One region of the Mariniluteicoccus flavus genome, then DNA from elsewhere that is predicted to be linked to it. Evidence: predicted binding sites of a transcription regulator. Region 1 holds the regulator's gene; the other holds the start of a gene.
What was found. The regulator LexA, encoded in region 1, represses DNA repair genes until DNA is damaged. The targets are predictions, from matches to a motif close to TCGAACANNTGTTCGA.
Positions count from the first base shown of each region.

Region 2: a site for LexA is predicted at 1,176-1,191, ahead of ACYVAG_RS00070 (DUF222 domain-containing protein). Genes of this name have one in related genera too.

Region 1 is NZ_BAAHBN010000012.1:65,505-68,908, reverse strand. It holds gene nrdR (transcriptional regulator NrdR) at 1-238, opposite strand, end outside; gene ACYVAG_RS15465 (hypothetical protein) at 525-893, opposite strand; gene lexA (transcriptional repressor LexA) at 1,164-1,946, shown strand; partial or broken gene ACYVAG_RS15455 (ABC transporter ATP-binding protein) at 1,990-2,552, opposite strand; gene ACYVAG_RS15450 (FecCD family ABC transporter permease) at 2,549-3,404, opposite strand, start outside.
Region 2 is NZ_BAAHBN010000001.1:9,553-12,956, reverse strand. It holds gene ACYVAG_RS00075 (proline--tRNA ligase) at 1-1,102, shown strand, start outside; gene ACYVAG_RS00070 (DUF222 domain-containing protein) at 1,386-2,630, shown strand; gene ACYVAG_RS00065 (dienelactone hydrolase family protein) at 2,715-3,404, opposite strand, start outside.

The sequences.
Region 1 (3,404 bases):
GCTCCTCGGAGACGGGGCGGCCCTTGCAGGCCTTCCGTACTCCGCTGATCACCTTGTCGCGGTTGAAGGGCTCGAGGACCCCCGAGCGCTTCGCGATGACGATCTGCATCTGCTCGAGCGTCGTGAAGCGTCGCTCGCACACGGGGCACTGGCGACGGCGCCGGATGCTGGCACCGTCGTCGGCCGCGCGCGAGTCGAGCACGCGCGAGTCGGTGTGCCGACAGTAGGGACAGTGCATGCGACGCCTCCTTCCCTGCGGTGGCGCACGCCCCCTGTGGACGGATCCGGAGGTTTCTGGGGATAACCCTGTGTGCGCCGATGTGGACAGTGTGTGGATACCAACCACTAGTTGTGGACAAAGCACAGCCTTGTAACTACTAGATGTAGGTATCGTAGGCATCGTCAGGCCCCAATGCAATACCCGGCGCGTCGCGTGTCCCGCGCTCGCTCCACGGCGTCGATCACCGATCGAAACGACAGCGCCCCGGCCGCGGGATTCACGGCCGGGGCAACTCTCGTCGAGGTCAGCGCAGCGCGGAGACCGCCGCCGGCTCGGACATGACGCGGGCCGCGGTGGCGCCCACACAACCCAGCGAGACCATCACGACCAGGGTGACGAGGGCGAGAACCAGGGCGAGGCCGCGGTCGGTCAAGCGGGTGACCACCACGGGCGCCTCCCCCACCGACACGCGGGGGCGAGCGACGGGTCGCCCGGCGGAGCAGGCGTGGGTGGACGACTGGCCGGCGGCGGCCAGCGGCACACCCTTCAGGGTGGGGGCGCCCGGCCGCACGCTGCGGTCGATCCGGACGGCAGGACCCGCAGGCGTGGGGCGACGCTCGGGACGGCGCGCGCGAATGGGTGCCTGGCGGCGATCAACGGCGAGAGCGGTCATCGGAATCTCCTCGGGAAGTGATCGAACGGGTGTTCGATGAGTTCATTTGTAGCCCAGATCCGATTCGTACACAAGTCCTGTTCAGGAACAGGTGTTCGAACCGCGATCCAGTGCCCGAGCAGTCCATCAGGGGGGTCTGACAATTTCTGGGGACGGCGCGTCGCGCAGCCCCCGACCGCCCCGAGGGACCCGAACACGGCCCGGAACAGACCTCGCGACACACTCGAACAGATGTTTGATTGGTGCTCGCGTGGGCCCTACTGTTGAGGCATGGCAGATCGCGACACCACCCAGCCCCCCGGCCCCGCGAAGGCCCCACGACGACGTGGCCGCCCGACCCGCGAGGACGTGACCGCCCAGCTCATCGAAGCCGGCGCGTCGGTCAGCGCCCTCCCCGACGGCCCCACCGACGCCGACGGGCTCACCGCGCGCCAGCGGCGCATCCTCGAGGTCATCAAGTCGGCGGTCGAGACGCGGGGCTATCCGCCGAGCATCCGCGAGATGGGCGAGTCGGTGGGGCTGGCGTCCCCGTCATCGGTCTCCCACCAGCTGAAGGTGCTCGAGCAGAAGGGCTTCCTGCGACGCGACCCCCATCGCCCCCGCGCGCTGGAGGTCCTGCTCCCCCAGGCCGACCCCGACACGTCGTTCGACGCCACCGGCGTCAACGACGCGTTCCCCGACGCCGTCCGCGTGCCGGTCGTGGGCCGCATCGCGGCCGGCGGTCCCATCCTCGCCGAGGAGCGCATCGAGGACGTCTTCGCCCTGCCGAAGCAGCTCGTGGGCGAGGGCACGGTCTTCCTGCTCGAGGTCAGCGGCGACTCGATGATCGACGCGGCCATCTGCTCCGGCGACTGGGTCGTCGTGCGTCAGCAGCAGACGGCGAACAACGGCGACATCGTCGCGGCGCTGCTCGACAACGAGGCCACCGTCAAGACGTTCAAGAAGGACGGCAGCCAGGTGTGGCTGCTGCCCCACAACGAGGCCTACGACCCGATCGACGGCAACCACGCCTCGATCATGGGCAAGGTCGTGGCGGTCCTGCGCCGGGTCTGACCCCGTCCCGCAGACGTCAGAAGCCAGCCCGCGGCCAGGCTCCTCAGGCCACCGGCCCCCTGGCCGCGATCTGCGTGGCGCCGTCACGCGCATACACATCGGCCTCGACCCGCCACGTGGCACGGAGCCGGTCCGCGGTCAGGGCCTCCGACGGCGCGCCGACCGCGACCACGATCCCTCGATCCAGGACCACGACGGTGTCACAGAACCGGGCGGCGAGGTTCAGGTCGTGCAGCGCGACGACGGCCGTTGCACCCCCGCGATCCACACGCCGGCGCACGACCCCCAACACGCCGAGTTGGTGGTGGAGGTCGAGCGCACTCGTCGGTTCGTCCAGCAACATCAGGCTCGGGTCCCGCACCAACATCTGGGCCACGCCCACAAGTTGACGCTGGCCCCCCGACAGCTCGCCGAGCCAGCGGTCGGCCAACGCCTCCACCCCGACCTCGGCGAGCGCTGCGCCAGCACCTTGATCAGCGTCGACTTGCCGGAGCCGTTGGGCCCCAACAGCCCGACCACCCCCGCATCGAGCCGTAGGTCCAGCCCGTCGAGAACCCTCCGCCGTCCGTACGCGGCGGTGACCCCGCGGATGTCCAGCCCGCTCATCGGGTTCCCCGTCCCGGGCGGGTGAGGACCAGGCCCACGAAGACCGGGACGCCGACCAGTGCGGTGAGGATGCCGACCGGGACCACGACTCCGGGCACGATCACCTGGTTCGCGGCGTGGGCGGCCGACAGGCGGGCGGCGCCGGCGAGCATCGAGCCCGGCATCAGGAAGCGCTGGTCCTCGCCCACCAGGGCCCGGGCGATGTGGGGACCGACCAGGCCGATGAACCCGATGATGCCGACGAACGAGACGGCTGCGGCGGCCAGAAGCGACACTCCGACCAGGGTCCACACGCGGACGCGGCCGACGTCGACCCCCATCGAGGCCGCGCGGGCGTCGCCCAGGCGCAGTGCCGTCAGCCGCCAGCCGTTCGCCCAGAACAGCGGGACCAGAATGACCAGGGCCGCCCCCAGGATCGCATTGGCCGGCCAGGTGGCCCGCGTCATGGAACCCAGGCTCCAGAACACGATCTGCTGGAGTGACTCGGTGCTGGCGCGATACTGCAGCAGCGCCAACAGCGCCTGGAACCCGAACACGAGCGCGATGCCGAGCAGCACCATCGTCTCCTTGGTCGCGCCACGCCAGAGCGACGCCCCCGCGATCACCCCGCTCGCCACCAGCGCCATGACTGCGGCCGACATCGTGAGGGTGTAGGCGCCCAGGACCGGCAGCACCACGCCGGTCACGATCGCCAGGGCCGCCCCGAAGGCGGCGGCCGCCGACACGCCCAGCGTGAACGGCTCGGCGAGCGGGTTGTCGAGGATCGTCTGCATCTGTACGCCCGCCAGTGAGAGCGCCGCGCCGACCAGGACGGCCAGCAGGGCCGGTGGGAGCCGCAGGTCGAGCACCACC
Region 2 (3,404 bases), on a different contig from region 1:
GGGCTATGCGGCCAACGTGGAGGCCGTACGCGTGGCTGCGCCCGAGGCCGTGCCCTTCGACGACGCCCCGGCGGCCCACGTCGAGGACACGCCGGACACGCCGACGATCGACTCGCTCGTGGCCGTGGCCAGATCGCTGTTCGGTGATCGCGAGTGGTCGGGTGCGGACACGTTGAAGAACGTCGTGTTCATGGTGCGCCAGCCCGACGGTCGGCGCGAGCCGCTCGCCATCGGGCTCCCTGGCGATCGGGAGGTCGACGCCAAGCGCCTCGAGGCCGCGCTCGAGCCGGCGGTGGCCGAGCCGTTCACCGACGAGGACTTCGCGGCCTATCCGCTGCTGGTCAAGGGCTACATCGGCCCGGGCGCGCAGGGGTCGTCGGTGCTGGGCATCGGCGACGCCGAGGGTCCCGACGCCGTGGGCCGCGTACGGTATCTGCTCGACCCGCGCGTCGTGCCCGGCACCCGGTGGGTGACCGGCGCCAACGAGCACGGCAAGCACGTGTTCGACCTGGTCTGCGGCCGCGACTTCGTGGGCGACGGCGTGATCGACGTGGCGGAGGTGCGCGAGGGTGACCCCGCCCCCGACGGCTCGGGTCCGCTGACGCTCGCCCGCGGCATCGAGATGGGCCACATCTTCCAGCTCGGCCGGAAGTACGCGGATGCGCTAGGGCTGAAGGTCCTCGACCAGAACGGCAAGCAGGTCACGGTGACCATGGGCTCCTACGGCGTGGGCGTCTCGCGCGCCGTCGCCTGCGTGGCCGAGGGCACGTCCGACGACAAGGGCCTGTGCTGGCCGCGCGAGCTGGCGCCCTACGACGTCCAGATCCTCGCGACCGGCAAGGGCGACGAGGTGCTCGACAAGGCGACGGAGATCGCGCAGGCGCTGGTGGAGCGCGGCGTACGCGTGCTCCTCGACGACCGCAAGGCCTCGCCCGGCGTTAAGTTCGCAGACGCCGAGGTGCTGGGCATGCCGACGTCGGTCGTGGTCGGGCGCGGGCTGGCCGATGGGGTCATCGAGGTGCGCGATCGCAAGTCGGGCGAGAAGCACGAGGTCGCGGTGGACGCGGCGGTGGAGGAGATCGTGGGGGAGCTGGGGCGCTGAGGCAGGGCCTCGGTTGGAGCTCATCATGGCGGTTCAGGGAGCTCGAAGAATTGTCGGACCCCTCTCCTAGAATTGGATCATCAGTTCGAAAAGGGGTAATGATGAGTCCGAACGAACCACCCGGGGGCGCTCCGCCCGACCGTGTCTCCACGATCATGGCGATCCGCGCCGCCAGCGCCCGCGCGCGCAAGGCCGAGATCGACGAGCTCGTCCTGGTCGCCGAGGCGGCCGATGCGTTCTCGTGGGTCGACGACGTCGAGCCGGAGGGGGAAGAGAGCGGCTCGTGCTCCACGGCGAGCGGCTGTGGCGCTATGGCCGCGATGGCACGCCGGAGGCGTCCGACCTGCTGCGCTATGAGGTCGGCCCAGCGCTCGGACGCTCGCCCGAGGCCGCCGGCGTATTGATCGGTGAGGTGCTCGACCTCCGCCACCGATTCCCGCGGGTGTGGGAACTGCTGCTGAACGGCTATGTGACCCCGTGGGTCGTCCGGCGCATGACCCACGTCGCCGCGCCGCTGAGCCTCGACCTCGCGCTGGAGGTTGATCGCCGCGTGGCGCCCTATGCGCCGGGCTGGGGACCGCGCCGCCTGTTGAAGCAGGTCGAGTCGCTGGTGGTCCACCTCGACGCCGAGGGCGCCGAGGCCCGCCGCAGGGCCCGGCTCGAGGACCGCTTCGTCGGGTTCGACAAGGAGGCGGGTGGCGTGATGATGCTGCGGGGCCAGCTGGACGCCGGGCCCGCGGCCGAACTCGAGAAGACGCTGGTGCGGCTCGCCGGAGTGCTCGAGGACGGCGGGGCGGCCGGCGACGAGCGGCTGCTTCGCGCTAAGGCGCTGGAGGCGCTCGCCGATCCGGCAGCTGCGGCTCGGCTCCTGGGCGGCGAAGAAGGCGACGGGGCCGACGAGGCCACGGTCACGCCGACTGCAACCGTCAGCCCAACCGCCGTCGCCACCACCCTCGAATTGATCGTCCACATCGAGCGGGACCTGCTCGAGCGCGGCGCCGGCGGCGACTCACCGAAGCTCGGTCCGCTTGTTCGATCCCAGCTTGACGCGTTGGTCGGATCGGCCGCCAAGGTCGTGGTGAAGCCGGTGATCGACCTCGAGGCCGTGACGCTCAGCGAGGCGTACGAACCGCCGCCGTCGATGCGGGAACGGGTGCTGCTGCGCAACCCCGTGGTGGTCTTCCCGCACTCCGAGCGCTCGTCCCACGGCCGGGTCGACCTCGACCACACCGAGGAATGGCCCCAGGGCCCGACGACCGAGCCGAACCTCGGGCCGCTCGACCGCGGCGGCCACAACGCCAAGACCCACGGCGGATTCCGGCTCACGCAGATCCGCGCGGGCGTCTTCCACTGGCGCACGCCCTGCGGTCAGGAGAAGTGGGTGACGCCCCATGGGACGTCCGACTTCGACCCCGCGATCGACCGGCTCCTCGACCCGGCCGGCACGCGGCGCCGGGCGCGTGAGGCTCGGGAGAACAACGCTCGTGCGGCTGCGCCGAGGTTGCCGGAGGAGGGTGACGCGGCCTGACGAGGTGAACGGGCCGCGGTGGCACAGGCTGAACGTTGCGCCACCGCGGGAACGGTCGCGCCCGAGAACGGGTCGCGTCCGAGTTCAGTCGCGTCCGGCAGCCAGGTGCACTCCGAAGAACGCGTCGATCCGCTCCCACGCGTCGCGCGCCGATGCGGGGTGGGGCCCCATGTTCATGACCGGCGCCAGCAGCCGGATGGGCTGCGGCGCGTTCTGTCGATCGTTGAGGAACGAGTGGCCCGCGCCCGCGTACTCCTTGACATCGTGCTCCACGCCGAACCCGGTCAACGTCCGTTCCAGCGTGGCCGCAGCACCCTTCAGGCTCGCGTCCTTGCCGCCATAGCTGGCGACGACGGGGCACGCACCCTCCAGGACCGCGAGGTCCTTGGGCAGTTGACCGTAGTTGGGCGCGGCGGCCGCGTACCCGCCCTGACCCGCCAGCACGAGCGCGAAGCCGCCGCCCATGCAGAAGCCAATGACCCCGACACCGCCGCCGACGTCGGGCGAGTCGAGCAGCCACTGGCGCGCGGCCTCGATGTCGGCGAACGCGCGGCCCTTCTGCTCCGACAGGGCGCGCATGACCCCGCGGATGCAGCGCAGGCCACCGCCGTCGCTGAACAGGTTGGGCGCGATCGTCAGATAGCCGAGGGAGGCGAGGTGGTCGGCCTGGCGACGCAGGACGTCGTCCAGCCCCCACGCCTCATGGATCGCGACGACCCCGGGCCAGGGGCCGGGGGTCGAGGGCGTCGCGACGTACGCGGACAGGCCGGGCGA